DNA from 3 places in the Arthrobacter sp. PAMC25564 genome. Region 2 is predicted to be linked to each of the others. Evidence: predicted binding sites of a transcription regulator. Region 2 holds the regulator's gene; each other region holds the start of a gene.
The links. The regulator Rex, encoded in region 2, represses fermentation and respiration genes when NADH is low (regulators of the CRP and FNR family bind a similar motif). The targets are predictions, from matches to a motif close to CTTGTGAANNNNTTCACAAG.
Positions count from the first base shown of each region.

Region 1: the regulator Rex is predicted to act here: its motif matches at 3,205-3,224, upstream of benA (benzoate 1,2-dioxygenase large subunit).
Region 3: the regulator Rex is predicted to act here: its motif matches at 6,387-6,406, upstream of ugpC (sn-glycerol-3-phosphate ABC transporter ATP-binding protein UgpC).

Region 1 is NZ_CP039290.1:486,865-496,726, forward strand. Features, by position in the region: gene E5206_RS02235 (amidase) at 1-124, shown strand, start outside; gene E5206_RS02240 (benzoate/H(+) symporter BenE family transporter) at 322-1,647, opposite strand; gene catA (catechol 1,2-dioxygenase) at 2,104-3,000, opposite strand; gene benA (benzoate 1,2-dioxygenase large subunit) at 3,323-4,705, shown strand; gene benB (benzoate 1,2-dioxygenase small subunit) at 4,742-5,278, shown strand; gene benC (benzoate 1,2-dioxygenase electron transfer component BenC) at 5,404-6,975, shown strand; gene E5206_RS02265 (1,6-dihydroxycyclohexa-2,4-diene-1-carboxylate dehydrogenase) at 6,975-7,802, shown strand; gene E5206_RS02270 (AAA family ATPase) at 7,892-9,862, shown strand, end outside.
Region 2 is NZ_CP039290.1:1,267,969-1,277,830, reverse strand. Features, by position in the region: gene E5206_RS05820 (cytochrome c biogenesis protein CcdA) at 1-50, opposite strand, end outside; gene E5206_RS05815 (TlpA disulfide reductase family protein) at 64-684, opposite strand; gene E5206_RS05810 (histidine phosphatase family protein) at 687-1,352, opposite strand; gene E5206_RS05805 (YceI family protein) at 1,566-2,114, shown strand; gene E5206_RS05800 (hypothetical protein) at 2,307-2,867, shown strand; gene E5206_RS05795 (hypothetical protein) at 2,963-3,712, shown strand; gene E5206_RS05790 (redox-sensing transcriptional repressor Rex) at 3,762-4,457, opposite strand; gene E5206_RS05785 (glutaredoxin family protein) at 4,533-4,805, opposite strand; gene E5206_RS05780 (HAD-IB family hydrolase) at 4,926-5,744, shown strand; gene E5206_RS05775 (AURKAIP1/COX24 domain-containing protein) at 5,972-6,070, opposite strand; gene E5206_RS05770 (helix-turn-helix domain-containing protein) at 6,288-6,500, opposite strand; gene E5206_RS05765 (3-deoxy-7-phosphoheptulonate synthase) at 6,741-7,853, opposite strand; gene E5206_RS05760 (alpha-hydroxy acid oxidase) at 8,233-9,558, shown strand; gene gdhA (NADP-specific glutamate dehydrogenase) at 9,590-9,862, opposite strand, start outside.
Region 3 is NZ_CP039290.1:4,130,709-4,140,570, reverse strand. Features, by position in the region: rRNA gene E5206_RS19035 (23S ribosomal RNA) at 1-1,073, shown strand, start outside; rRNA gene rrf (5S ribosomal RNA) at 1,311-1,427, shown strand; gene E5206_RS19025 (SRPBCC domain-containing protein) at 1,583-2,074, shown strand; gene E5206_RS19020 (FAD-linked oxidase C-terminal domain-containing protein) at 2,086-3,456, shown strand; gene E5206_RS19015 (DUF4032 domain-containing protein) at 3,524-4,942, opposite strand; gene ugpC (sn-glycerol-3-phosphate ABC transporter ATP-binding protein UgpC) at 5,158-6,240, opposite strand; gene otsB (trehalose-phosphatase) at 6,488-7,279, opposite strand; gene E5206_RS19000 (trehalose-6-phosphate synthase) at 7,332-8,741, opposite strand; gene E5206_RS18995 (DsbA family protein) at 9,033-9,862, shown strand, end outside.

The DNA.
Region 1 (9,862 bases), 780 kb from region 2:
CAGCATCCCGGTGCACTGGACCGGCGGCGCCAAAGGTGCCGGCCTGCCGATGGGCATCCAGCTGATCGGGCCGATGGGGTCCGAGGCGCTGCTGCTGCAGGTGGCTGCCCAGCTGGGTTTCTGACCCGCGCGTGGCTGTTGGTTGGGAATGGCGGTTTTCTTTCAGCCTCGAATGGCGGTTCCGGACCTCGTGTCGCGGACAGCCTGCAGTGCCGTGCGGGGAAATCTCGGGTCCGGCGTCAACAGGAACCGCCCTTCCCAACTGTGAAAATGCCCCCAAACGAAGTCAACAGTCACCCAGTTTCATATCAAACTGTGGTTTTACGAGGCGCCGGACTGATCGTTTGGTGATGCCAACTGTGGCGAGGCGGAGTGGTCGTGCCGCTCGAGCAGGCGGGAGACAGCGTAGCCGATGAGGATGCCCCAGAACGCGGCGTGGATGTTGAGCAGATTCAGACCCGAGATCGTGACGACGAAGGTCACCAGTGAGCCGAGGGTGAAGGTCGTGGAGAACGCGGTGACGAAGGCCTGCTGGAGGGCCTTGAGCATGGCAATGCCGCCCAGGGCCAGGACGAAGGCCTCGGGGGTGGCGAGCATGAACCGGGTCAGGGTCGGGGCCAGCAGCGCACATACCAGTGACAGCAGGCCATAGACCACCGCACCTGTGTACTGGCGGTGTTTGTCCCCGGAGGAGGTCAGCAGGGCGTTGGTCGGGCCCGTCACACACGCCGAGACGGCGCCGAATCCGGCGTTGAGCACGGAGAACCCGCCGGAGGCAATGGCGAAGGCGTTGACCGGTGGATGGTGGCCGGCGGCGCGCAGAACGACCACGCCCTGGCCGTTCTGCACGATCAGGACGGTGATAGCCAGTGGCACCACCAGTTCCAGTTGCGCTGCCCAGGTGAACTCGGGTGGGGTGAACACCGGGGTAGCGATGACGGGCCCGGCTCCGGACTCCATCGCGAACTGCCCGCTCACCGCTACGGCGACGATGCCGACCACCAGGGTGCCCAACACCGGCGGGAGGTACTTGCCTAGGGCTGGCACGGCGGTCAGGACGATGAAAGCCAGCACCATCGGCCCGGCGACCACAGGGTTGGCCTGGGAAGAGGCGACGATGTCGGTGCCGAAGCGCAGGAACACGGCCGCGACCATGGCCATGACGATGGGCATGGGAATGGCCGCCATGATCCGTCGCACCAGCCCGGTTGCGCCCAGGGCGAGGATGAGCACCCCGGAGACGAAGAACGCTCCCACCACTTCCGGGAAAGTCAGGTGCTGCAGGGACGGGCCCAGCAGCACCGTGCCGGGGATGGACCACGCGAACCCGAGGGGCTGGCGGTAGAGCAGGGACATCACCAGGGTTGCGAGGCCGGCGGAGAGGAAGATGCCGAACACCCACGAGGCCAGCTCGGCCTGGCTCAGACCGCCGGCCGCGCCGACGGCCAGGGTCACCGCGATGGGCCCGGAGGCGGAAAAGATCAGCCCGATCACCCCATTGCTGACATACTGCGGGGCGATGTCGCGCATCAGGTCGCGCACCCCGGCGGGCCGGAGCGCGGGGCGTTCGAGCAGCGGTGAACGCTTGGGCGCCGCGGCAGGCCCCCCGGGTTCCCGTGTGGGCGGCTCTGAGGCTGGACTGGGCATGGTTGCTCCTGATCGACGATGACAATGCTCCTACCGGTCCGCCACCGCCACCCCGTTACCTTTCTTATAGCCCCTGAACGAGCAAGAATCGGGGTTGCTGGCCCGCAACCCCAAGCCCGTATCGGTCCCAGGAGCTCTTAACAAAGTAACGGGGGTTGTCACCAGGGTGCGATAAGCGCCAGGGGTTCGCTGACGGGGACCAGACCAGCTGCCAAACACCCAGGACGCAAGCTGGCCCTAAGTAAAGCCCCCCGCCGCTCCAACGGCCAGGCTGACCGCTCTCGGGCCCGAGCCACGGCGGCTCCCACGGGGTGACTGCGGGTGGCTCCTGATGGGATGGCGGCATTCGGGCTCCTGGCAAGGGCGGCAAAAAAGTACAGGCGCCCCGGAGTTTGCACTCCGGGGCGCCTTCGGTGCCGGGCGGAGGCGCCGGCACCAAGTCCTGAGCGGTGGCCCTTACTTGTGCTGGCCCTCTTTGGCGAGGACATAGTCATAGACCACTTCTTCGCCTGCCCCGCCGTCCGTGCGCGGCTTCGGGTCAAGCATGAGCTCAGGCTTGACTGCCGAGGCGATGTCATCCGCGTTGTGGGGATCACCGGGGAAGTACAGCTGCTGGGTTACGGGCTGGAAGCCAGGCGCGGAAACCTTGATGTGGATGTGCGCCGGACGCCAGGCGTGCCAGCCTGCTGCGCTGATCAGCTGCCCGCAGGCCCCGTCCGTGGGAATCTGGTAGGGCGCCGGGCGCATCGTGTTGATTTCGAAGCGGCCGTCGTCGTCTGCCTTGACCGTGGCGCGGAAGAGCCAGTCGGGGAGGCCCGGCGCGTACTGGGAGTAGAAACCGGCGCTGTCGGCGTGCCAGATCTCCACCTGGGCGTTCTGGATCGGGTTGCCATCCGTATCGGTGAAGCGGCCGCTGAAGTGCAGCGGGGTGCCTTCCTCGTCCTCACGCATTTCGACAGTGCCCGGGGTCTGGAGCACCGGGGAGCCCGGCACGTAGTAGGGTCCTTCGATGGTACCCACGGTGCCGGGGCGGTCCTGGGAGTTGACGTCCTCCACAGTGTGCTCCAGCCACACGTCGAGGAACAGCGGCCATTCACCGTCAGTTCCCACCTTAATGAGCCAGGCTTTGAGTGCGTTGTACTCCTCGTACGTGACCTGGTGTTCGACGACGATGTCATTGGCGGCTTTGATGAGTGCCCCCGCCAGCAGGCTCACCCTTTCCTTCGGCACATCCAGCCGCGCAAGCTTGCCCGAGGCGGTGAAACGCTCGGTGGCCTTTGAGCCGGCCTCGACGGCCGTGCCCTCGTTCTCTTTGCGGCTCTCCGCTTGGGTCTCAGTCATGGTGATCTCCATAGTCCTCATTGAAAAGGGGCCAGGAAGGGCTCCTGCACCCGCTGCGAAGCGCTGGGCGCAGGCTTCAACCTGCTGCAACGCCGCTTCGCGTGATGTCTGTCTCATCGTAGGCATGAAATAAGAACGCTACAAATATCGATTTGGCCGGTTTTTTGTCATAAAGCGTACATAAAGGCACCCTTGGTCGAACCTAGGTGTTTGCCTGATGTGAGTGCGGTCACGATAGGGAAGAATTGCCTCACAACGTCCCCGGGGCACCCACCGCCGCCTGGCGCGGACCTCCCGACCATCCGTCCAGCACTCTCCAATGAAGGAGCACGCCATGACCGAGAACCTGACCCATGTCCGCGAGGTCCTTGCAGACGCCGTGATCGACGACCGTGAGAACGGCGTCATCCGGGCCAAGCGCGAAATTTTTACCGATGAAGATATTTTTGAACTGGAGATGAAACACATCTTCGAGGGCAACTGGGTTTATCTCGCCCACGAGTCCCAGATCCCCAACGTCGGGGACTACTTCACCACCAACATCGGCCGCACTCCCGTGGTGATCACCCGCGACAAGGACGAAAACCTCAATTGCATCGTCAACGCCTGCTCACACCGCGGCGCCATGCTGTGCCGTCGCAAGACGGATAACCGCACCACTTTCACCTGCCCGTTCCACGGCTGGACGTTCAAGAACTCCGGTGAGCTGCTGAAGGTCAAAGACTCCCGCAACGCCGGCTACCCGGAGACTTTCAACAAAGAGGGCTCCCACGACCTCACCAAGGTCGCCCGCTTCGACTCCTACCGCGGCTTCCTCTTTGGTTCCTTGAAGGCGGATGTGCTCCCGCTCGAGGAGCACCTGGGGGACGCTACCAAGGTGATCGACTCCATCGTGGACCAGTCCCCGGAGGGACTTGAGGTGCTGCGCGGGTCGTCCACCTATACCTATGACGGCAACTGGAAGGTGCAGGCCGAGAACGGCGCCGACGGCTACCATGTCACGGCCGTGCACTGGAACTACGCCGCCACCACGGCCCGCCGCAGCGCTGGCGACTCCGCCAACACCACCAAGGCCATGGACGCCGGCAAGTGGGGCAAGGTCAAGGGCGGTTTCTATTCCTACGAACACGGACACCTGCTGCTGTGGCAGGAATGGACCAACCCGGAGGACCGTCCTCTGTGGGACCGCCGCGAGGAGCTCGTTGCAAAGTACGGCGAGGAGATGGCGAACTTCATGATCAACATCTCGCGGAACCTCTGCCTGTACCCCAATGTCTACATCATGGACCAATTCTCCTCGCAGATCCGCCACTTCCGTCCCATCTCCGCGGACCAGACCGAGGTGACGATTTACTGCATCGCGCCCAAGGGTGAATCGCAGGAGAACCGGTCCAAGCGCATCCGACAGTACGAGGACTTCTTCAACGCCACCGGCATGGCCACACCCGACGACCTTGAGGAGTTCCGGTCCTGCAACAAGACCTACTGGGCCACCTCGGCCCCATGGAACGACATGACCCGCGGGTCCACCCATGAGATTGCCGGCCCCGACGAACAGGCCCAGGCGCTGGGCATGACCAAGGTCATCGCTTCCGGGGTGCGCACCGAGGACGAGGGGCTCTACCCCGTCCAGCACGGGTACTGGAAGGAAGTCATGGACCGGGCGCTGGCGGAAGAGGAGCACTCCGCACTGCATACCGTTCCCGTCACCGCCTGACCGCGTCCACGTCGAACCAGAGAGAGTGCATAACCCATGACAAACCTGACCAGACCAACTGCGGCACTCAAGACCGTCGAGGAGATCGCCACCCTCGAAACTGTCCGTGCCTTTCTGTACAAGGAAGCCCGCCTGCTGGACGAGCGCCAGTTCGACGAGTGGCTTCAGTGCTACCACCCGGACTCCGAGTTCTGGATGCCCGCATGGGACGTCGACGACCGTCTGACCGAGGACCCGCAGAACGAGATCTCGCTCATCTACTACGACAACCGCGGCGGCATTGAAGACCGTGTCTTCCGGATCAAGACGGACCGGTCTTCAGCCACCTCCCTCCCGGAGCCCCGTACCGGGCACAACATCACAGACATCGAGATCGTGGGGCACGACGGTGACCAAGTGAAGGTGCGCTTCAACTGGTTCACCCTGTACTTCCGCTACAACACCACAGACACGTACTTCGGGACCAGCTTCTACACGATCGACCTCGCCGGCGCCGAGCCGGTAATCATGAAAAAGAAGGTCGTTCTGAAGAACGACTACATCCACCACGTGGTGGACGTCTACATGATCTGACGGCCACACGCCGGTGCCCGGCACCTCCCGGGCACCGGCCTCGACCGTTCCGAAACCCGTGCCCGCCGGGCATGTCCGCACTTTCCCGGGTCGCGACGACAACGACCCCCAGCCAGGAGGAAACCATGGGCCACAAAGTAGCCCTCAGCTTCGAGGATGGCGTCACCAAAGTCATCAAGGTCGGCGACCACGAGACCGTGATGGACGCCGCGTACAAGGCACGCATCAACATTCCATCAGACTGTCGGGACGGTGCCTGCGGCACCTGCAAGGCCTTCTGTGATTCCGGCACCTTTGACCCGGGCGACTACATTGACGACGCGATGACGGAGGAAGAGCTCGAAAAGGGCTACCTGCTCACCTGCCAGGCTGTCCCGGAGTCGGATCTGGCCATCCAGATTCCTGCCACGTCGGAATCCGCGAAAACCTCAGCCTCCACCTTCACATCCACCATGAAGGAACTCAACAAGCACTCGGAAACCACGGTTTCCTTCGCCCTTGAGGTCGAAAACCGGGACGCCCTGGCCTTCCTCCCGGGCCAGTACGTCAACCTCAAGGTCCCCGGAACCGACGCGGAGCGCTCCTACTCCTTCAGCAGCGGCCCCGAGGTGCAGGATGCCTCGTTCATGGTGCGGGTCACACCGCAGGGCGCGATGTCCGAATACCTGCGCGACAGGGCGGCGGTGGGCGACACCATCGAGTTCACCGGTCCGTACGGCTCGTTCTTCCTGCGGGAGCCCAAGCGCCCCCTGCTGCTCCTGGCAGGCGGCACGGGCCTGGCCCCGCTCCTGTCCATCCTCGAGAAGCTCTCCGAGAACCCGCCGTCGGTACCGGTCCATCTGATTTACGGCGTGTCCCGCGAGGCGGACATCGCCGGGCTGGACTGGCTGCGGGAATATGAGGCGAAGGTACCCGGATTCACCTGGGACTACATTGCTTCCGAACCCGGCACGTCCGCTCCCCACACGGGCTATGTCCCACAGATCATCGAACCCTCCCACCTGAACGACGGCGATGTTGACATCTACCTGTGCGGCCCGCCGCCCATGGTCAATGCCGTTTCGAAGTGGCTGGACTCCGAGGGCATCAAGCCCGCCAACTTCTACTTCGAGCGCTTTGCCCCGAAAGAGGCCACCGGCGGCGACGCCGAAACGGGGGCACCGGCACCCACGGAGAAGATCCAGGCCGAAGGCGACACGATGACCCGCAGCGAGGCCGTCTCCTCCCTGGAGACCGGCCGGCTGGATTTCCGCAAGGAGGACAGCTTCGCCCAACTGGACGCCCGCATGGGCCTGGAGCTCGCGGTGAGCGAGCTGATGCTGGGCCGCCTCAGCGAGGAACAGCTGTCCCAGTTCCGGCGGCTCGCCGAAGCCACCACGCGCTCTGTGGCTGCCGGCACCGTCCGGGAACCGGATGAGTTCGCGCGGACCAACGAGGAGTTCCACGAATACCTCTTCATTGTCTGCGACAACCCCATGCTGCTTGAGTCCTACCGCAGGCTCGACGTCCACGCACAGATGGCTGCGGCCTTCGAACCGGGGACCCGAATCTTCGAGCGGGTCACGCAGGACCACCTTGATATCGTTGATGCCTTCGAGCGCCAGGACAAGGCTCGGGTGCGGGAGGTCATGATGGCCCACGCACGGGACGCCAAGGAAACCATGGCCGCGGCGATCGATGCCAAGGCCGGCCGCTGATGTCGCGCCCTTATGCGGGACAGTTCGTTACTCCGGGCCGGTACGCCGGCAAGGTAGCCGTCGTGACGGGCTCCGCCCAGGGTATTGGCCAGAAAGTGGCCGAGCGGATCGGTGCCGAGGGCGGCGCGGTGGTCCTGGTGGACCGGTCCGGACTGGTCCATGACGTGGCACGGGAGATCCAGGAGGCCGCACAGGGTTCCGGTTCAGGAGGCTCGGCTACCGCTGTGACCGCTGATCTCGAGACCTTCGCAGGGGCGCAGCAAGCCGTCGAGGCGGCGCTGGCCGCCCACGGCCGGGTCGACGTGCTGGTCAACAATGTAGGCGGCACCATCTGGGCCCGCCCCTACGAAGAGTACGACGAGGACAAGATCGAGAAGGAGATCCGCCGCTCGCTCTTTCCCACCCTCTGGACCTGCCGGGCTGTGCTGCCGGCCATGCTGCAACAGGGTTCGGGCACCATCGTCAACGTTTCCTCGGTGGCCACCCGCGGTTTGCACCGCGTGCCTTACGCGGCTGCGAAGGGTGGCGTTAATGCCCTGACGCAGTCGTTGGCGATGGAGGTGGGCGGACGCGGCATCCGCGTGGTCGCGACCGCCCCGGGCGGCACCGAGGCACCGCCCCGCAAGGTCAAGCGTGGGCCGGAGGCTGAGTCCACCACGGAAAAGGCTTGGTACCAGGCGATCGTTGACCAAACCGTGGAGTCGTCCTTTTTGAAGCGCTACGGAACCCTGGACGAACAGGCCGCGCCCATCGTATTCCTCGGATCAGATGAAGCGTCCTACCTGACCGGCAGCATCCTTCCAGTCGCTGGCGGAGACCTGGGCTAAGGCCGCCGGTGATGGATGCCCGCCGCCAGGGCCGGGCGGCCCGCTCCGGTAGACTTGCCGTCATGACGGCGGGCTCCATATACGGTGAAATGGCGGAGGATTTGCCGCTCCTTGGCCGGTCCGGGGTCTTCGAGGAGCTGTTGGAAATTCTCCGCACGGTCCGCAAGGGCAATGTGGGCGCAGTGGTGATCACCGGTCCATCCGGGTCCGGGAAGACCGCCGTCCTGGAGTTCTTCCTTGAGCACTGCCGCACGGTGGCCCGTGGTGTCCGTGTCCTGTCCGCCACGGGCGACGAATGGGAGGCGCAGTTTGCCCTCGCCGGCTACTCCCAGCTCATGCTCACGTTGCCGCCGCGCTCGGCAAAGGATTACGACGGCGGCCCGGCCTTGCCCGCGGGCCCCGTCGCGGCTCTTACCCCCGCCCAGGTGGTCAATTACGCCTCGACCCTCACCACCCATCTCGAAGGACTGCAGTCCCACGGCAGCGTAGTTGTCGCCGTCGACGACGTTCACAAACTCGACGTGGAGAGCCTGCGCATCCTCACCTTCGTCATGCGCCGGCTGCACGGAAAACGGATCATGTTCGTACTCACGCTCAACCCTGAGGACGCGCCCCGGGTCCCCGCAGGTGCGCTGGACTTTCTCACGGGCCACCAGGTCACCCGTATCCCGCTGGATCCGCTCACCCCGCAGCAGGTCCAGGATCTCGCCCGGCGGGTGCTCGGCATCGACCTCAGCGTGACGGCGGCCCACCGCCTGGTCCAGCACACCGGAGGGCTTGCGCAACCGATCGTGGAGCTGCTGCGCGAGTTGCCGCCGGAGACCTGGCAGAGGTGGTTTCCCTCGCTGCCTCCCACTTCCCGGGTGCGTGCCCGGGTGCGCAGTATCCTCGGCGCAGCGTCCCCGGGGCTGGTCTCTATCGCGGAGGCTGCATCCTTGCTCGGGCGCAGCGCCGGCCTGGCAGAGGTTTCCCAAGTCAGCGGGGTGGAGTCCGTCATGGAAGTCCTGGACGAAGGACACCGCGCCGGGCTGCTGGGGTTGTCTGTTGATCAGGCCCGTTCCGCGGTCGTTTTCTTTGAACCTGGCACCGCCGAGGCCATCTACGAACAGATCGTTCCCAGCCGGCGCATTGCGCTGCACCGGCTGGCCGCTGAGGCCGTGCAGCCCGAGGGCGAACGGTTGGGCCACCGTGTCTCCGCGACGCCCGGTGCAGACGAGGCCCTGGCCGAGGAGTTGGAGGAGTTCGCCCGCTGCCAAGCCCTGGTGGGAGCGTGGCAGGATGCCTCAACAGCTCTGTTCTCCGCGTCCCGGCTTTCCCGGGACATCCGCTCCCGGAACGACAGGCTCCTGAGGGCCGTGGATGCCCTGGTGGGTTCCGGCGACATTGCCCAGGCGCAGATGTGGGCCGCAGCCGTGGACGCCCTGCCGTCCTCGTCGCTCCGCTCCTCCGTGTTGGGCTACCTCTCCACGGCGTCGGGACAGAACGGCAGCGCGCAGACGCAGCTGGAGATGGCGTGGCGGACCTGCAACCCGCAGCGTGATCCCTCCGCCGCAGCGCAAGTAGCGCAGCGCTTCGTTCTGCACGGGGTAGCGTCCTGGGACGGCCCGCTGATTACCGGTTGGGCAGAGCGGGCCATGGAACTTACGCAGCCGGAAACCCCCGCCCACATTGAGTCAGAGGCGATCTACGGCCTGGGCCTGTATGCGCAGGGCCGGCTGGCAGAGGCGGAGGCCTCCTATAACCGGGCCTTCGAACACGCTGCCGAGAACGCCCAGAAGCAGCGGGTCCAGATGGGTGCCGGCTGGCTGGCACTGCGCCTTGACAACGTTGAGTCAGCGCTGGTGAACTTCGAGTCCGCTGCTCCCACGGAGTACCGCGGCGGTTCGATGCGGATTTCCCTGTGGGCCGAGGCCTGGCTGGCGCGCACCCACCTGATCCTCGGCAACTGGGATGCCGCCGCCGCCACCGTGGCGCGCGCATCCGTGCGCCTCGAGACCTCGCGGATGCCGCTGATCCGCCCCCTGCTCTACTGGACCGCGGCCGAGCTCTGGTCCATGCGC
Region 2 (9,862 bases):
GCCAGCAGGAGCGATCCGTTCAGGATGGCTTCAGCGAAGGGGCTGTTCACGATGGCGCCGCCGCTACTCGGCCACTGCTGCGGCGATGAGGGTCTTAAGGGTGCCCTTCTGGATCTCGCCGAGGACCCGGGACGCGACGCGGCCCTGCTTGTCCAGCACGAGCGTGGTGGGGACGGCTCCCGGCGGCACCAGGCCGGAGACGGCCAGCAGCACGGCACCGTCCTTGTCATTGAAGCTCGGGTACGTCAGGTTAAACGTTTTGTCGAACGCGTCGGCGGTGGCCTTCTCGTCGCGGAGGTTCACGCCGAAGAACTGCACGCCCTGGCTCTTGAAGTCCTGGTTCAGGGCTTCCAGGGAGGGCGCCTCGACCCGGCAGGGGGCACAGGCGGCAAACCAGAAGTTGAGCACCGTGACCTTCCCGAGGAAGTCCGCGGGGGCCACGACGGTGCCGTCGAACAGCGTCCCCTTGATATCAACCGGGGTCTTGCGGTCCGCGACGGCGAACTCGGTCACCGAGCCGTCACCGGCGACGTAGTTCTTGTTGTCCCCGGCCTTGGCCTGCTTGGCCAGCGGATCCTCCTGCGCGCAGCCGGAGAGACCCAGTACGACGGCGAGGGCCGCGCCACCCGCCGTCAGGACGCTGCGGCGGGACAGCGGCGCCGGCTTTCCCTTGTTGCCGTTCATGCTCAGGCCCCCGGGGTGCTGGAGGCACCCGGCAGGAGGGCGGCCGCAGGCTCGCTGTACTCGACCCGCAGGAGGTTCCCGGCGTCGTCGAACACCAGGGATGTCAGGGACGTCAGCGTGCACTCGCGCTTGCGCGGATCATGCCATAACGGCTTGCCCTCGGCGCTGAGCCTCGTCGCCCAGATGGGCAGCTGGTGGCTGACGAGGATGGCCTCCGCGCCGTCGCCGCCGAGTTCGACGGCGCGCACCCGGGCATCCCGGACGGCCGCGATGACGCGGGCCGCCTGGTCTTTATAGGGCTCGCCCCAGGAGGGACGGAACGGGTTGATCAGCATGGGCCAGTGCTTCGGCTTGAGGAGCTCGGCCTTCGAGACCTGGATCCCCTCGAAGTAGTTGGCGGCCTCGATGATCCGCGCGTCCGTGGTGATCTCGAGGTTGAGCGCCTCGGCGATGGGCAGGGCCGTCTCCTGGGCGCGGGTCAGCGGGGATGCGGCGAGATGGACGATTTTCGCCCCCTGGGCGGCACGTTCACTGAAGTGGTCCGCCAGCACCCGGGCCATCTGCCGGCCGAGCTCGGAGAGGTGGAACTCCGGCAGCCTGCCGTAGAGGACACCATCGGGATTGTGGACCTCGCCGTGGCGGAGCAAATGAACAGTGGCTTGGGGCATGTGTACCAGTTTCTCAAAGGGCAGGGTCAATGACGAAATCTTCTACGGGAGGTAGAACTGAAGAGTTTGGCGAAATGTTCCCCGGAGTTGGAATAAAAGATGCAAATGCATGTTTATACTGGGTGAAGCAGTTGGTTGAGACTTCAATGAATGAGGATTCAACTGACGATCAGACGAACTGAAGCACGACCACCCGACTCAAGGAGAACCACCATGGCACTTCCCGCCAACGTCACCACCGGCATCTGGACCCTCGACAACTCGCACAGCGAAATCGGCTTCACCGTGCGCCACGCAGGCATCAGCAAGGTCCGTGGCCAGTTCAAGGACGCCGAAGCCACCCTGGACCTGGCCGAGAATGTCGCGGACTCCAAGGTCAACGCCACCATCAAGACCGCCAGCTTCGACTCCGGCGACGCCAACCGCGACGGCCACGTCCGCGGCGAAGACTTCTTCGACGTCGAGAAGTTCCCGGAAATCTCCTTCGTCTCCAACACCATCGTCCCCAAGGGCGACGCCTACGAGCTCCAGGGCGAGCTGACCATCAAGGGTGTTACCCGCCCGGTGGCACTGGAGACCGAGTTCAATGGCGTTGCCGTTGACCCGTTCGGCAACACGCGCGCCGGCCTGACCGCCGAAACCACCATCAGCCGCAAGGACTTCGGCCTGACCTGGAACGCAATCCTGGACGCCGGTGGAGTGCTCGTCAGCGACAAGGTTGCCGTCAACCTCGAACTGGCCTTCATCGCCCCCGCAGCCTAGCCACCACCCGTCAGGACGGCCCGGCCTGGCGCCGGCGCCCGCCCGCAGGGCTTAAACACGGCACCCCGCTCCATCCACGAGATGGAGCGGGGTGCCGTGTTTAAATCCGGGGCCGGGCTTTTCAAGCGGCGGCGGCGTGACAGGCGGCAGCTTGCCTAGATAACGGCGGAAGCGCCGTCTACAGTGAGAGCCATGAGCAACCCCAGTGATGTGCCGCCGCAGCAGCCGGGTGCCCAACCCCCGCAGACCAAAAATTTCCCGCCGGCAAAGTTCAGGATGCCAAGCGACCGCCCCAGGAACTTCAACGATGTACTGCCCCAGGGCGGCTTCTCCGGCATGTTCACCGCCACCGGGATGCCGACCGAGCTGACGGTCTCCTATTGGATCTGGCTCATCACCGGCCTGCTGGGCCTGCTCGGCGGGGTCATCGGCCTCTTCGGATCCTTTGTCTTCCTGGCCATCCTTCCGGGCCTTGGCATCGTGGTGCTGCTGTTGGTGCTCGTGGCGCTTGTCCTGGCCGCAGCCCAGGTCATCCTGGCAATGAAGATGAAGGAGGGCCGCGAATGGGCCCGCTACGCCCTGACGATTGTTGCCGGCATCTCCTTGCTCCTGGCGCTCATCAATGCCGGTGCCGTTGACGGCCGGGGCGGCGGCAACTTTCCCAGCTTCGTCGTCAGCCTCGCGGCCACCGTGCTCATGTGGCTGCCCAACCCGCAGGCCTGGTTTGCCGGGTTCCGGGGCAGCGGCCAGTAGCCGCCCACGGTACGGTGGAGCTTAACCATGCTGGGGGCAGGGCAGGATCACTGGTCCCGGAATCCGAGCCGAAATCGACACGCAAAGGACCGCCCATGAGCAATCCGCCAGTCCCCCCTTCAAACCCGGAAGGCTCCGAGCCGGGCCGGCCGGCGCCCCAGCCTCCGGTCTACGGCCAGCAGCCGCCGTCGGCCCCGCAATACGGCCAGAACGCCCCCCAGGTGCCGCAGTACGGCCAGCAGCCGCCGTCGGCCCCGCAATACGGCCAGAACGCGCCGCAGGTTCCGCAGTACGGCCAGGTATCCCCCCAGTTCGGGAATCCTCCTTACGGACAGTCCCCGTACGCCCAGTATCCGTCCGAACAGCCCCAAGGCCAGGGACCCGCAGCAGTGCCCAGGCTCGTCACCATTGGCTTCTGGCTGATTGTCGGCTCGGGTGTGGTGTGGCTGCTCTCCGTCCTGCTCACGCTCGGCCTCCTGGACACGCCCGAGCTCCGGCGGCAGTTCGAAGACCAGATGGCCGCCAGCGGCACCCGGGTTGACTTCAACTCAATCAAGGGCGTCATCGCCGGGACCATTGTGGTGGTCGCGGTGATCGGTGCCGTCCTCTACGCCCTCGTCGCCTTCAACGTCCGCAAGGGCAAGAACTGGGCACGGATCCTCGGCACGGTCTTCGCCGCGCTTTCGGTCTTCAGCCTCATTCCGCTGGGCGCCGGAACCCTCGCGGCCCTCGCCGGCATTGCGGGAATCGTCCTTCTGTACCTGCCGGAGGCAGCGCCGTACTTCCAGAAGCGGCAGCAGTTCGCCAACCCGTACGGGCGGCCGGGCGCGCCCTTCGGAAAGTAGTCCACAGCCGCACCCGCCCAGGGCGCGGGACCGGACGGGCCGACTGAACCTAGTCGGCGCCCTCCGGGTCCTGCGCCCTTTGTGCGTGGTAGGCCAGGATCTGCAGTTCGGTCGCCATGTCCACCTTGCGGAGGTTGACCCCCGGCGGCACCTGCAGCACGACCGGCGCGAAACTGAGGATGCTCCGCACGCCGGCGGCAACAACCCGGTCGCAGACGCTTTGTGCCACCGCGGCCGGCAGGGCCAGGACCACCATGTTCGCGCCGGTGCGTTGCAGCACGGGTTCGAGGTCTGCCGCGTCGCTGACCCGCAACCAGCCCACTTCGCTGCCCACCACCATCTGGTCGGCGTCGAAGATCGCGACGATGTCGAAGCCCCGGGATTCAAACCCGCCATACCGGGCCAGGGCCTTGCCCAGGTTGCCGGCACCGACGATGGCGACCTTCCAGTCGTGGGTCAGGCCGAGGGCAGCGGCAATGTTCCGGGTAAGGTACTGCACTTCGTAGCCCACGCCGCGCGTTCCGTAGGAGCCGACATGGGACAGATCCTTGCGGAGGGTGGACGAGCTGACGCCCGAGGCCTCGGCGAGTGATTCAGAGGAGACCCGGTCCACGCCTTGGGCCCGCAACGCGGTCAGGGCACGCAAGTAGATGGTCAGCCGGGCCACGGCCGCAGGCGGAATCTGTTTGGCGGCGGTCCCGGATCCTCCGGGCACAGCCTCGGGAGATGAATCCAGCGAAGTCACTATCTGCTCCATTGCGTCGCGTTGTGCCTTCCACTCTAGATCCCCGGCGGTTCACGCCACAAAAGCGGGCACCCTTCAGGGTTGCTGGTCCAGGGCCCGCCGCAGGGTCCGCGCCAGCCGGGTTTCGTCAATTTTCCAGAAATCCCGCTGGACTCCGTCCACCAGCACCACGGGGATCTCCTCGGCGAAGCGCTCGCGTAACACGGCGTCGTCGTCGACCGACCGCTCCGTCCAGGCGATCCCGAGAGCCGCCGTGACACGTCCGACGGCGGCGCGCGCCTCGGCGCAGAGGTGGCAGTCAGCCTTGGTGATCAAAACGACATCGGGGAGGGGTGCGGGCTCGGGCATGGTTCCACGGTAGCCCGGCGGCGCGTCCGCCGTCGACGTGGGGCAGGCCCAGGGAGCCTCGGGCGGCCACGGACGGGCCACGGAACGGGGGCAAGGCCGCGCATTGACTAGACTCGAGGCATGCCTGAGGAGAAGCACGTCGCCGTGGCCAATGCGCCTGTTGCAGCATCGCAGCACGGCGAGGCCGCGTTCTTCGACGTCGACAACACCCTCATGAAGGGCGCCAGCCTGTTCCATGTGGCCCGCAAATTGCACCAGCGGGGAGCCTTCACCATCCGCCAGGCCGCCGGGTTCGCCTGGAAGCAGTTCATGTTCGTGCTGCGCGGGGAAAATATGGATGACGTCCATGCCGTCCGCGATTCCGCCCTCACCCTCGCCGCCGGCATTACGGTGGAAGACGTCGAGGCGCTCGGCGAAGAAGTCTACGACGAAATGATCGAATCCCGGATCTGGCCCGGGGCCAAGGCCTTGGCCGAGCAGCATCTCCGGGTGGGCCGCAAGGTCTGGCTCGTGACCGCGACGCCGATCGAGGTGGCCACCGTGATTTCAACCCGGCTGGGCCTCACCGGCGCCCTCGGCACGGTGGGCGAGATCCTCGACGGGTCCTACACGGGCCGGCTCGTTGGCGACATCCTGCACGGGCCTGCCAAGGCCATAGCCGTCCGTGGGATCGCCGAGGCCGAGGGCCTGGACCTCAGCCGATGCTGGGCCTACAGCGACTCACACAACGACATCCCGCTGCTGAGCATGGTGGGCCACCCCGTGGCCATCAACCCGGACGCCAGGCTCCGCCGCCACGCCCGCGAAAACAACTGGCCGGTCTACGACTTCCGGTCCGGACGCCGCGCGGCCACCCTGGGCCTGAAGGCAGCGACGGCCGGAGGGGTCATCTACGGCCTCTGGCGGGGCTTTTCCCGCTTCCGCAGCCCCACGTCCTAGGCACCCGCACGCACCCTGCGACACTTCCTGGCGACACGGTTTTTTCCCCGCGCCCAGGGTCGTTCCGCACGATTCGGGCATTCCCGCATCGAGCGGCCATTCGCGCGTCGCCAGCCCACCGTTCCCGCGTGCCGGCGTCCGACGCCGCGCACTCCGGAGGAGCCGCCGCAAAGAAAATGCCCGCTGTCTGGAAGGACAACGGGCATTTCACGCAGTGCGAAGTATTACTACTTCTTGTTGCGGCGCTGGTGGCGCGTCTTACGAAGCAACTTGCGGTGCTTCTTCTTGGCCATACGCTTGCGACGCTTCTTAATAACTGAACCCACGAAAGATCCTTACCGGCTAGATGCAGTGCCTGCCCGTTGGAAAGCGTCCGCGGGCTAAGCAGCAGACTATACAACTGACAGGTTCTTACAATGACGTAAAACGTTCCTTAACAGGGTACCGCCTAACGGGGGCACCCCATGACCGCTGGCCCTCCCCCTGGGCCGCGGCTGCTGAGTCCGTCCGCAAAAAGACTCCGACCGGGAGGCGGCGGACGGCTCAGCCTGTTTCGGTATGGCCGTCAACGACAGCACCCTTGAGGTACTGTTCTACGGCGTTTTCCGGCACGCGGTAGGAACGTCCGAAGCGCACAGCCGGCATCTCGCCGGAGTGCACCAGACGGTAAACGGTCATCTTTGACACCCGCATGACCTCCGCGACTTCAGCCACGGTCAAAAAGCGTGCGCTGGAGAAATTGGCCTCCGAAGACATTTCCTTATGTTCCTTTGCTCAACCCAACGGCAGCCACATCTGAATGACATGGCGGTGTGCCGATGCTGAGCCATCAGACAACCACGTGTTAGTAACTCTAGTGGCTCATGGTGCCTATGTGAATGGTTTCGTCCCGAATCACTCCACACCTTCCGGAGGAATCCGGAAATAGGCCCGGCCCCGCGGATCCCCGGCCCGGGCGCACAGCTGTGGGCCCGGCCCGGACCCCCGGCCCGCGGCTCAGCCGCGCGTCCGGCGCGTGCGGGCGGAGGCCGCAAGCTGGCCCAGCACCGCCGCGGTCACGTCCCAGTCCATGCACGCGTCGGTGACACTCTGTCCGTACACGAGTTCCTCCGTGCCGGCGGCGTGTTCGGAGACGTCCAGGTTCTGGGCCCCGCCCACCAGGAAGCTCTCCAGCATGACGCCGGCGATGGCACCGGCTGCGGCTCCGCCATCTTCAAGCTGGGCACCGATTTCGAGTGCCACTTCGGCCTGCCGGTGGTGGCTCTTGCCGCTGTTGGCGTGGCTGGCGTCCACGATCAGCCGCGGGTTCAGCCCTTTGACGGCCAGCTTGGCTGAGGTGGCCTGGACGTCGGCTGCCGAGTAGTTGGGGCCCTTGCGGCCGCCACGAAGGATGATGTGGGTGTCCGGGTTGCCGGCGGTGGCTACCAGCGCGGCCCGGCCCTCGCCGTCGATCCCGAGGAATGCCTGGGCCGCTGCGGCGGCGCTGCACGCGTCGAGCGCGACCTGGAGGTCGCCGTCGGTCCCGTTCTTGAATCCAATCGGCATCGACAGCCCGGACGCCAACTGGCGGTGGATCTGGCTTTCGGTGGTGCGGGCCCCGATGGCACCCCAGGAGACCAGGTCCGCCATGTACTGGGGGCTGATCGGTTCGAGGAATTCGGTGGCCGCGGGCAGCCCCAGCGCGGTGACCTGGCGCAGGAACTGGCGGGCAGCGCGCAGCCCGGCCGCGATATCGTGGCTGCCGTCAAGCCGGGGGTCGTTGATGAGGCCCTTCCAGCCCACCGTGGTGCGCGGCTTCTCGAAGTACGTCCGCATCACGATCAGCAGGTCTTCGCGGTGCTTCTCGGCCTGGCTGACCAGCCGGCGGGCGTATTCCAGCCCCGCCTTGGGATCGTGGATGGAGCAGGGGCCCACGATCACCAGGAGGCGGTCGTCGACGCCGTCCATGATGGCGCGCACCTCGTCCCGACCACGCCCGACGACGTCGGCCATCCGGGGGTCCAGCGGCAGTTCCGCGATCATGTCCTGCGGGGTGGGCAACGCGGTGAACTCGCTGACGCGCAGGTTCGAGGTGGACTGCCGGGATTCGGGGGCTGCTTCGATGCTCATGTGTGGGGTCCTGTTCCGGTGCGGAGCGGGCCCTGGTCAGAACCCGCCGGGAAATGGCGAAGGGCAGAGAATGGTCTCTGCCCTGTTGGCTCTGAAGGAAAGTTGGATGCGTGTCAGTTCGACGCGGGCCCCTCCAGAGCCAACGAAAAATACGCATACCAACGGTTAGTCATATTGGGACCATAGCCCCGGGGCGGCTTTCGGGCAAAACCTGGTGCGTAACATTTCCTGCCCCGGCGGGATGGCAGGTCGCGGCAATGATTCATGCCAACACTGCCGTTAGCTGCCGTCCCGGGGCCGGCGGAACCCGCAGTGCACCGCCCCCCGCTACAGTGTTGTGGAACACACGCGCTGAAAACGAGCAGACCCGGAGGCAGCCATGACGCAAACTTTTCCGCCCGTGAACCCGGAGGCCGCCCGGGCGCCGGCGGACACCGGGGGCGGGCGCTCCGCCGCCGGCACGCCGGCGGCGGGTCCCGCCGCGCTCCGGCGCAGGGTGCCGAAGTATTCGGACCTCGCCCCGCTGATGCAGTTCAAGAAACCCGAATTCAACCGCGGCGCCAGGCTCAAGCGGGCCAGCACCATCTGGGAGCTGCGGGACCTGGCCAGGCGCCGCACACCCCGCGCTCCGTTCGACTACACCGACGGCGCGGCAGAAGCCGAGATCACGCTGCGCCGGGCCCGGCAGGCGTTCCTGGACATCGAGTTCCGTCCCGGCATCCTGCGGGACGTCTCCAGCATCGACCTCAGCACCGATATTCTGGGCAAAACGTCAAGCCTCCCGGTGGGCATCGCTCCCACAGGCTTCACCCGGATGATGCAGTCCGAGGGCGAGTACGCCGGGTCCCAGGCGGCCGCGGCCGCCGGCATCCCGTACACGCTCTCCACCATGGGCACGGCCTCCATCGAAGACGTGGCCGCCTCCGCGCCCGACGGCCGGAACTGGTTCCAGCTGTACCTCTGGACAGACCGGGACCGCTCGCTGGAACTCATCGAACGCGCGGCCAAGGCAGGGAATGACACGCTCATGGTCACGGTGGACACCGCCGTCGCCGGGGCCCGCCTGCGGGATGTCCGCAACGGCATGACCATCCCGCCGGCCCTGACGCTCAAGACCGTGCTGGACGCGTCCTACCGCCCGGCGTGGTGGTTCAACTTCCTCACGCACGAGCCACTGACGTTCGCCTCGCTCTCGCGCTACTCGGGCACCGTTGCGGAGCTGATCAACTCGATGTTCGACCCCACCCTGACGTTCGAGGACCTCGACTGGCTGCGCCAAACCTGGAAGGGCAAGCTGGTGGTCAAGGGCATCCAGACCGTCGCGGACGCCCGCAGGGCCGTCGACCACGGTGCCGATGGCATCGTGGTGTCCAACCACGGCGGACGCCAGCTCGACCGGGCTCCGATCCCGTTCCATCTGCTCCCCGAGGTCTCTGCCGCCCTGAAAGCGGACAACAGCGACGCCGCCGTCATCCTGGACACCGGGATCATGAGCGGCGCGGACATCATCGCCGCCCTGGCCAGTGGCGCGGACTTCACGCTGATCGGCCGCGCCTACCTTTACGGGCTGATGGCGGGCGGACGGGCGGGTGTGGACCGGGCACTCGAGATCCTGGCCACGGATATGCGGCGCACCATGGCCCTGCTCGGAGTCAGCCGGATCTCCGAGCTGAGCCCGGACCATGTGCGTATCCTGTCCCGGTAGCCCGGAGCGGGGCGCCCACGCCATCCAACGCCTAGATGAGGCCCTGGGCGAGCATCGCGTCGGCCACCTTGACGAAGCCCCCGATGTTGGCGCCCAGGACGTAGTTGCCAGGGTCCCCATACTCGTCGGCGGTGGCTGCGCAGCGGTCGTGGATTCCGACCATGATCTCGGTGAGCCGCTGTTCGGTGTGCGCGAAGGACCAGGAGTCCCGGCTCGCGTTCTGCTGCATCTCCAGCGCCGACGTCGCGACACCGCCGGCGTTGGCCGCCTTGCCCGGGCCGAACAGCACCCGGGCGTCCTGGAA
Region 3 (9,862 bases), 1.3 Mb from region 2:
CCCGGTGCTGGAAGGTTAAGAGGACCGGTTAGCCGCAAGGCGAAGCTGAGAATTCAAGCCCCAGTAAACGGCGGTGGTAACTATAACCATCCTAAGGTAGCGAAATTCCTTGTCGGGTAAGTTCCGACCTGCACGAATGGAGTAACGACTTCCCCGCTGTCTCAACCATAAACTCGGCGAAATTGCAGTACGAGTAAAGATGCTCGTTACGCGCAGCAGGACGGAAAGACCCCGAGACCTTTACTATAGTTTGGTATTGGTGTTCGGAGTGGCTTGTGTAGGATAGGTGGGAGACGTGGAAGCCCGGACGCCAGTCCGGGTGGAGTCATCGTTGAAATACCACTCTGGTCACTTTGGACATCTAACTTCGGCCCGTAATCCGGGTCAGGGACAGTGCCTGATGGGTAGTTTAACTGGGGCGGTTGCCTCCTAAAAAGTAACGGAGGCGCCCAAAGGTTCCCTCAGCCTGGTTGGCAATCAGGTGTCGAGTGTAAGTGCACAAGGGAGCTTGACTGTGAGAGAGACATCTCGAGCAGGGACGAAAGTCGGGACTAGTGATCCGGCGGTACATTGTGGAATGGCCGTCGCTCAACGGATAAAAGGTACCTCGGGGATAACAGGCTGATCTTGCCCAAGAGTCCATATCGACGGCATGGTTTGGCACCTCGATGTCGGCTCGTCGCATCCTGGGGCTGGAGTAGGTCCCAAGGGTTGGGCTGTTCGCCCATTAAAGCGGTACGCGAGCTGGGTTTAGAACGTCGTGAGACAGTTCGGTCCCTATCCGCTGCGCGCGCAGGAAATTTGAGAAGGGCTGTCCTTAGTACGAGAGGACCGGGACGGACGAACCTCTGGTGTGTCAGTTGTACTGCCAAGTGCACCGCTGATTAGCTACGTTCGGATGGGATAACCGCTGAAAGCATCTAAGCGGGAAGCTCGCTTCGAGATGAGATTTCCATACACCTTGTGTGTGAGAGGCCCCCAGCCAGACCACTGGGTTGATAGGCCGGACGTGGAAGACAGGACTAAAGACTGTTGAAGCTGACCGGTACTAATAGGCCGATAACTTACACCACACACTCTCTTCGTGAACGGATTCAAAAGACGCTCACACCATGAAGAGAGTACAAAGAAACAAGACTGCTTGCGTCCACTATGTGGTTCCCAAACAACAAACCCGCACCACGGGCACGTTGCACCAGGGAACACCACCACAACACAACAACACCACCACTGCACACACATGCAGCGGACAGGTTGTAACCACAGATTTCCCACCACACCCACCAGGGTGCCAGGTGCGGAGCAAGGGTTACGGCGGTCATAGCGTGGGGGAAACGCCCGGTCCCATTCCGAACCCGGAAGCTAAGACCCACAGCGCCGATGGTACTGCACCCGGGAGGGTGTGGGAGAGTAGGACACCGCCGGACACTATTTAGAGCACGAGCCCCGACCCCCGGTCGGGGCTCGCGCCATTTAAAACCCACCACCAACACGCCACTCCCACACCGCCCGCCGCCGGTCCCGGAACCGGGAACCCGCGGAACGCGAGTGAACGCCGCTGTCCCCGGTAGTGTTGTTGCCCATGGAGAACCTTTTCAGCCACGCCGCCCCTGACAGCCCGGAACCGGAGGCTGCCGATGGCCTGGAAGCTGTCGTCTACACCGTCGTGGTGCCGGGCAGCGTTGCCCGGGCCTTCGTGGGCTTCACCGAACACACGCACCTCTGGTGGCCTCTGGAAGACCACAGCGTCTATGGTGCCGGCTCCTATGTGGAGTTTGAGGAGAACCTGATCCTGGAGACTTCCGACGACGGCAGGACCGCCATCTGGGGCTCAATCGACGACTGGCAGCCCCCGCTGTCCTTCCACGCCAGTTGGCACCCGGGGAGCTCGGCAATGTGGTCCACAGAGCTCCGGGTGGCCTTCCGCGCGGTGCAAGGCGGCACGGAGCTGCGTCTCGTGCACACGGGCTGGGAGGGCGCCGAGGACCCCGCCGCCACGCGGGCGGGCTACCAAGCGGACTGGCCTGGTGTGCTTGACCGTTTTGTGCGCTTCATGGGCGGCGCTGAAAGTTGAGATCAGGCCTCATGAGCAACATCGTAGACGTACTGACCGCCACGCTGGGCACGGCGAAGGTTGCCGTGGACGCGGCGGTCCTGGCCGCCTATGCCGTGGACCAGGCCCCGGTGCTGGACTACCAGTTGCCGCAGGCCGTGGTCCGGGCCGAGTCCGTGGCTGATGTCCAGGCCACCGTCAGCGCCTGCTCGGCGCACGGGGTCTCCGTGGTGGCGCGCGGGGCAGGCACCGGCGTCTCCGGCGGCGCCCATGCCAGCGAGGGCTGCGTGGTCCTGAGCCTTGAACGGATGAACCGCATCCTTGACCTCAACCCGGATGACGAGACCGCCGTCGTCGAGCCCGGGGTGATCAACGCCGATCTGAACGCGGCTGCCGCGGTGCACGGGCTCATGTACGCGCCGGATCCGGCCAGCTTCAAGCTGTCCACAATCGGCGGCAACGTGGCGACCAATGCCGGCGGGCTGAGATGCGCAAAGTACGGGGTGACGCGGGACTCGGTCCTGGCGCTTGACGTCGTGCTGGCGGACGGCTCGCTTATCCACACCGGCCACCAGACCTTCAAGGGCGTCGCGGGCTACGACCTCACGGGGCTTTTCGTGGGATCGGAGGGGACGCTGGGGATCGTCGTCGGCGTGACGGTACGGCTCAAGTACCTCCCACGGGAGGTGCACACCATCGCCGCCTTCTACCCCGACTTCCGCAGCGCCGCGGCGGGTGTCCTCGCCGTCGGCAAGGCACGGGTGCAGCCGGCCATCATGGAACTGCTCGACGGCGGCTCGCTCGCCCAGCTCGACGAAGCCCACGGCTCGGACCTTGCCTCACGGGGTGCTGCCCTGCTGCTGATCCAGACCGACGGCTTCGGTGCCGCGGCGGAAGCAGCCGCGATCCGGCCGGTCCTCGCAGCAGGTGGCGCCGTGGTCACCATGGAGGCCAATGCGGAGGCTGAGCAGCTCGTGGAGCTGCGGCGCAACAGCCGCGGCGTGGAGGTCGATGACGAATACCGGGTGGGCGAGGACGTTGCCGTGCCACGCTCGCGGCTGGTGGACTACGTGGGCGCCCTCGAAACCATGGCGGCGGCGCACGGGGTCAAGCTCAAGGTGGTGGCGCACGCCGGCGACGGGAACCTGCACCCCACGTTCTGGGTGGAGCGGGTGGACAGCCTGGTGGACGCCGATGCCATGAACCGGCTCGGCGCCGCCCTGGACGAATCCATCACCGTGGCCCTGGGCATGGGCGGCACCATCACGGGGGAACACGGAATCGGCCAGTACAAGCTCCGCTGGCTCGGCCTCGAGCAGAAGGCACCGGTGCGCGAACTGCAGCGCCGGATCAAGGAACTGTTCGATCCAAACGGCATCCTGAACCCCGGCAAGGCGATTTAGCGCGGGCCAGGCCGGTTTAGCCCCACGGCTTTAACCCCACGGCTTTAACCCCACGGTGCGGAGTGACTTAGTCGTCCGAGTCCGGGTACTCGTCGTCCGTCTCGTCGTTACCGTACCGCGATTGCTCGGTTTCCACTTCGAGGATCTTGAGCAGCCCGGTGTCCGGGTTGAGCATGATCGCCGCCTCGTCCCGGCGGTGGCGCAGCTCGGAGTCGATGTAGGACTGCACCGCCTCGGCGAGCGGGATATGCCGGTTCTCCCGCTCGGACATGTACCAGCGGTGCTCCAGGATTTCATGCACGGCTTCCGCCGGCTCGAGCTTCCCGGAGAGGTCGCGGGGGATGGAGCGGACTATCGGCTCGAAGACCTGGCTGACCCACAGGTGGGCGCTGTATTCCTCGTCCATGCCAGGGTTGTTGTCCGCCCGAAAGGAGTCCATGTCGTTCAGGAGCCGCCGCGCCTGGTTTTCCTGCGCGTCCAGCCCGGTCAGCCGCAGCAGCCGGCGCTGGTGGTGTCCCGCGTCCACTACCTTGGGCTGGAGCTGGATGGTGGAGCCGTTCTGGGTGGTCTTGATCGCGTATTCCTCGACGTCGAAGCCCAGTTCGTTGAGCTTCCGGATCCGGGCCGCCACGCGCCAGCGTTCGCCGATCTCGAAGGACTCCTTCTCCGTCAGCTCCGTCCACAGCCGCCGGTAGCTGTCCATGATGAGTTCGCTGGTGGCCACCGGGTCCACCTTCTCCTCGATGAGGCCGCCGTCCAGGAGATCCATGAGTTCCCCGGCGATGTTGACGCGGGCGATTTCCAGATCGTACTCGCGCTGCCCGGTGGACAGGTCCGGATACAGCTCGCCCGTCTCGGCATCCACGAGGTACGCGGCGAAAGCGCCGGCGTCGCGGCGGAACAGGGTGTTGGACAGCGAAACGTCGCCCCAGTAGAAGCCGATCAGGTGGAGCCGGACCAGCAGCAGGGCCTGGGCGTCGATCAGCCGGGTCAGCGTGTCCTTGCGCAGCATCTGCGAGAACAGCGCCCGGTACGGCATGGAGAACTTGAGGTGCCGCGTGACCAGCACGGGGTTCAGCGGCCGCCCGTCCGGAGTCGTGCGGCCCGTGATGACGGCGACCGGCTCCACGCAGGGCACATCCAGCCGGGCGAGCTTGCGGAGCATGTGGTACTCGTGACGGGCGACGTGCTCCGAGGTTTCCTTGATGGCGATGACGGAACCGCCGAGATGGGCAAAACGCACGATGTGCCGCGAGATGCCGCGGGGCAGGGCGGCGAGGTGCTCGGCCGGCCAGTCCTCGAGGGCGATTTGCCAGGGCAGGTCCAGCAGTTCCGGCTCGGTGGCGGCGGCCGTGATGCTCAGCGAGCTGGAGGCAAAGGACGCCTTCTCGTCGTTGGCGCTGGCGGCTTCGAAGCGGGGCAGTTTGCCGAGCTGACCGTAGTCGGTGGGTTCGTTGTGCCAGTGGGCACTGTTTTCCTCGGTCATGGGGGTTTCCTCGGTCATGAATCAATTGTTCCGTACATAGGGCCGGGGCCCTAGCGAACGGGCCAGTGCGTAGGGTCGGCGACCTGAAGCCACAGCAAGCGGTTAAAGCCCGACGGCGGCCCTCCAAGGGGGAGGACCGCCGTCCAGCGCTACCTAGTCCCACGCCGGCAGGGTTCCCTGGCCGAAGCGGAGCGAGGATAGGGAACCGGTGGGGACTAGTCGCCGAGGCGCAGGCCCGTCTGGGTGTCGAACAGGTGAACGTGGCCGGACTGCGGGCGGACCCAGATGGACTCGCCCTTCGTCGGAGGCCGGCGGCCGTCGACGCGTGCCACGATGTCGTGGCTCTGGCCGTCCAGGATGGTGTGGCCGTAAACGTACGCGTCGGCGCCGAGTTCTTCGACGACGTCGACCTCGACCTGAAGGCCTTCGCCCTGTGCCACGGTCTCAAGATCCTCCGGGCGGGTGCCGAGGGTGACGGTGTTGCCCTTGGTTGCCTGCAGGACGTCGCGCGGAACCGGGTAAACGGTGCCGCCGAACTGCACGCCGCCGTCGACCACCGGAAGTTCGAGCAGGTTCATGGCGGGGGAGCCGATGAAGCCCGCCACGAAGACGTTCTTCGGCTTGTCGTAGAGGTTGCGCGGGGTGTCGACCTGCATCAGCAGACCGTCTTTGAGGACGGCGACGCGGTCACCCATGGTCATGGCCTCGACCTGGTCGTGGGTGACGTAGACCGTGGTGACGCCCAGGCGGCGCGTCAGCGATGCGATCTGGGTGCGGGTCTGCACACGGAGCTTGGCGTCGAGGTTGGACAGCGGCTCGTCCATCAGGAAGACCTGCGGGTTACGCACGATGGCGCGGCCCATGGCGACGCGCTGGCGCTGGCCGCCGGAGAGTGCCTTCGGCTTGCGGTCCAGGTATGGCTCGAGGTCCAGGAGCTTGGCGGCTTCGCGGACGCGTTCAGCGCGCTCTTCCTTGCTGACGCCGGCGATCTTCAGAGCGAAGCCCATGTTGTCCGCAACGGTCATGTGCGGGTACAGGGCGTAGTTCTGGAAGACCATGGCGATGTCGCGGTCCTTCGGAGGAAGGTCGGTGACATCGCGGTCGCCGATGAGGATCCGGCCGGAGTTCACGTCCTCAAGACCTGCCAGCATGCGCAGGGAGGTGGACTTTCCGCAGCCTGAGGGTCCGACGAGGACCAGGAATTCGCCATCGGCGATGTCAATGCTGAGCTTGTCAACAGCGGGCTTATCGGTGCCCGGGTACAGGCGCGTAGCGTTATCAAAAGTAACTGTAGCCACAGTTATCAATCCCTTCACCGGCAGGTACGTGCCGGACGATCCGTAGTGAATGGTCTTGTATTCAATTGTCTGTTCAGTTGTAGTTATTCAGTCGTGCGCATACTCCCCGGCCGAAGCCGAGGAGTATCCAATGATGCCGCACGGTAATTGTGCGCCACATCACAAACAGAGTATGTCAGAAATGTGGCGTTGTGGGAATAATGTTACGGATGTCACAGGTGATACTGCTTACACCTCGTGGTGCAGGCTAGTGGCTCCCGAGGTCCAGGGCCTTCTTACGTTCCCGCAACAGTGCCTCGAGGAACTCGCAGATGTGGACCGGTGACTCCACCCGGAACTCGGCCTGGGTGAAATCGAGGCCCACCTTGACGCCCAGGTCGCCGGGGAGCAACCTGCCCAGTGCGTCCTCATCGGTGGTGTCATCTCCGGCGAAGACGACGGCCGTGGCGCCGGCCGCCTGCCTCAGGAACGCGATTCCCTCGCCCTTTGAGGCGTGCACCACCGAGGATTCCAGCACACGGTTGCCGTCCTTCAGGAAGACGCCCGGGCGGTCCTGCAGCGCGGCGCGGGCCGCGGCCACTGCATCCTCGGCGACGTCGTCGGCTGCAAGCCTGGTGTGCAGTACGACGCCGGCCGGCTTGTCTTCCAGCAGGGTCCCGGGCGCTTGTTCCACGATCTCCTGGAGGACTTGGCGGACGTCGGCGAGCAACTGCCGCTGGGCGTCGTCGAGCGTCAGCGGGGAGGAGCCGGGTCCCAGCCAGACTTCCGCGCCGTGGCTGCCGATCAGCAGGGTGTTCTCCGGAGGGAAGGCGACAGCCCGCAGGCTGTCCAACGCCCGTCCCGAGATGAGGGCCGTCGTCGTCCGCGGGAGTCCGGCGAGCCCGGCGAAGGCGGCCGCCGAGCGGGGGAGGGCACGTGAGTCGGCGGCATGGTCCACCAGGGGTGCCATGGTGCCGTCGAAATCCATGGCTACCAGCAGCTGCCCGGTACCGGCGACGCGGCGTACCGCATCCAACAGCTCAGGGGACAGCGAAAGCATCGTCCTGCCGGGATGGCCGGTCCCGGTGCTCCCGCTGCCGCTGCCGCTGGCGTCAGCTGTCATCGCGGATTACCTTCTCGCTGAGCGCGGTCAGGAAGTCGGAGGACCAGAGGTCGACGTCGTGGTCCAGGATCTGCTTGCGCATCGACCGCATCCGGCGCGCCGCCTCGGCCGGCTGCATGTTGACGGCCTTCATGATGGTGTCCTTGAGGCCGTCGATGTCGTGCGGGTTCATCAGCAGTGCCTGCTTGAGCTGGTCCGCGGCGCCGGCGAATTCGCTGAGCACCAGGGCGCCATCGTTGTTGGTGCGTGCCGTGACGTATTCCTTGGCCACGAGGTTCATGCCGTCGCGCAGAGCCGTGACCAGCATGACGTCCGCCGCGAGGTACAGCGCCACCATCTCCTCGATCGGGTAGTTGTGGTGCAGGTAGCGGACGGCGGTGTTCTGCAGGGTGTCATAGGTGCCGTTTATGTGGCCCACCGTGCCCTCGACCTCCTCGCGCAGCAGGCGGTACTGCTCCACCCGCTCGCGGCTGGGGCTCGCAACCTGGATCAGCGCGGCGTTCTCCACCGTGACCTTGCCTTCGGCCAGGAGCTCCTCGTAGGCCTTGAGCCGGTGCCGGATGCCCTTGGTATAGTCCAGGCGATCGACGCCGAGCAGAATCGTCTTGGGATTGCCCATGTCCCGGCGGATTTGCCGGGCCCGCTCGATGATGTCGGGCCTCCGGGCCAGCTCGCTGATCTGCTTGACGTCGATAGAGATGGGAAACGCTTGGGCCCGGGCGATGTGGGTGGTGTCGCCGTCGTTTCCCCTGACATGGACCTGCTGCTGCTTGACGCTGGCGCCGAGGAAACGGCGGGCGGAACGCATGAAGTTCCCGGCGTCACTGCTGCGCTGGAATCCCACGAGGTCTGCGCCCAGCAGGCCGTCAATGATCGCCCGGCGCCACGGGAGCTGGGCGAAGATCTCCGGCGGCGGGAAGGGGATGTGGTTGAAGAACCCGATCTTCAGGTCCGGGCGCGCCTCGCGCAACAGCTTGGGGACGAGCTGGAGCTGATAGTCCTGCACCCAGACGGTGGCCCCGTGACTGGCGTGATGCACGACGGCGTCGGCGAACCTCCGGTTGACCTTCCGGTAGGAGTCCCACCAGGTCCGGTGGAACTCCGGCGGCGCGATCACGTCGTGGTACAGCGGCCACAGCGTCGCATTGGAGAAGCCCTCGTAGAAGAATTCGATGTCGTTCGTGCTCAGTTGTACGGGGACGAGGTCGATCCCGCCGTGGCTGAAGGGTTCCACGGTCTCATCCGGAGCGCCGTGCCAGCCCACCCAGGCGCCGTCGGTCTTGGCCATCATCGGGGCCAGCGCCGTGACGAGTCCGCCGGGGGAGCGGCGCCAGCCGTCCTCGCAGCCGCTCTCCTCCGGAGTGCAGCGGTCCACCGGCAGCCGGTTGGAGACCACCATGAAGTCGTACTTAGCGGCCGCTTCACGGGTTTCCTCGCCGGCTTCCTTAGAGGTTCGGGCACCGTGTTCAGCATGGTCGTGGGCTGTCCGGTCCGTCTTGGCGTCTTCCATTGGTGCCCCCTGGGCTCGCTTGTGGCTCTCAACCCACCCTAGCCCGACGGAATCTTCCGTGCTATTCGTCCGTTGGGACGCTGTGGAGAAACTTGAAGGCGCAAGCTCCCGGTTTTCTCCCCTAAAATGATGAAGTTGCCACTGAGTGGACCATCCCACGCCGATCGACACGAGGAACCAATGAGCCCCGCAAACGAACCACGACAGTCCAAGGCAGAGCGCACTGCCGCGGCCCGCGAGAAAGCCCGTGAGATCCGCGAGGTGCAGCTGAAGAAGGACAAGCGCAACAAGCTGCTCATCGGCTGGGGCATTGTTGTGGCCGTTGTGGCCATCCTCGCCATTGTGGCACTCGTGGTCACCTCCAGTATCAAGAACAACGCCCCGATCGCCGACGAAGGCCCGACGCCGGCCAACGGCAACATCCACGGTGGCGTCACGCTGCTGGCCAACACCGACGTGGCAAAGTCGGACCCGGCAACGGTCAAGATCGCCGATCTTCCCCCTGCTCCGGCCACGCCGCCGGCCGATGTCACGGCCCCCGGCGCGGAGGCTGAGGCCGGCAAGCCGGTCAAGGTGGTCCTCTACGTCGACTTCATCTGCCCGGTGTGCAAGAACTTCGAGGCGCAGTACAACGAGTCCCTGACCAAACTCCGCAATGACGGGAAGATCACGCTGGAATACCGTCCGCTGGGCTTCCTGGACAGCCGCTCCACCACCAACTACTCCTCTCGTGCGGCGAACGCTGCCGCGTGCGTGGCGAATGAGTCCCCCGAGAAGTACTCGGACTTCTTCAACGCCCTGTATGACAAGCAGCCCGCTGAAGGCTCCGCCGGCTTGTCAGATACCGATCTGAAGAAGCTGGCCACCGACGTCGGAGCCAAGAGCATCGACAAATGCGTGGATGACAAGACCTACCGCCCGTACGTCAAGCACACCACCCAGGAGGCCCAGGTCATCGGGGTCACGGGTACGCCCACCGTCTTCGTCGAAGGCAAGCAGTGGGGCAAGGG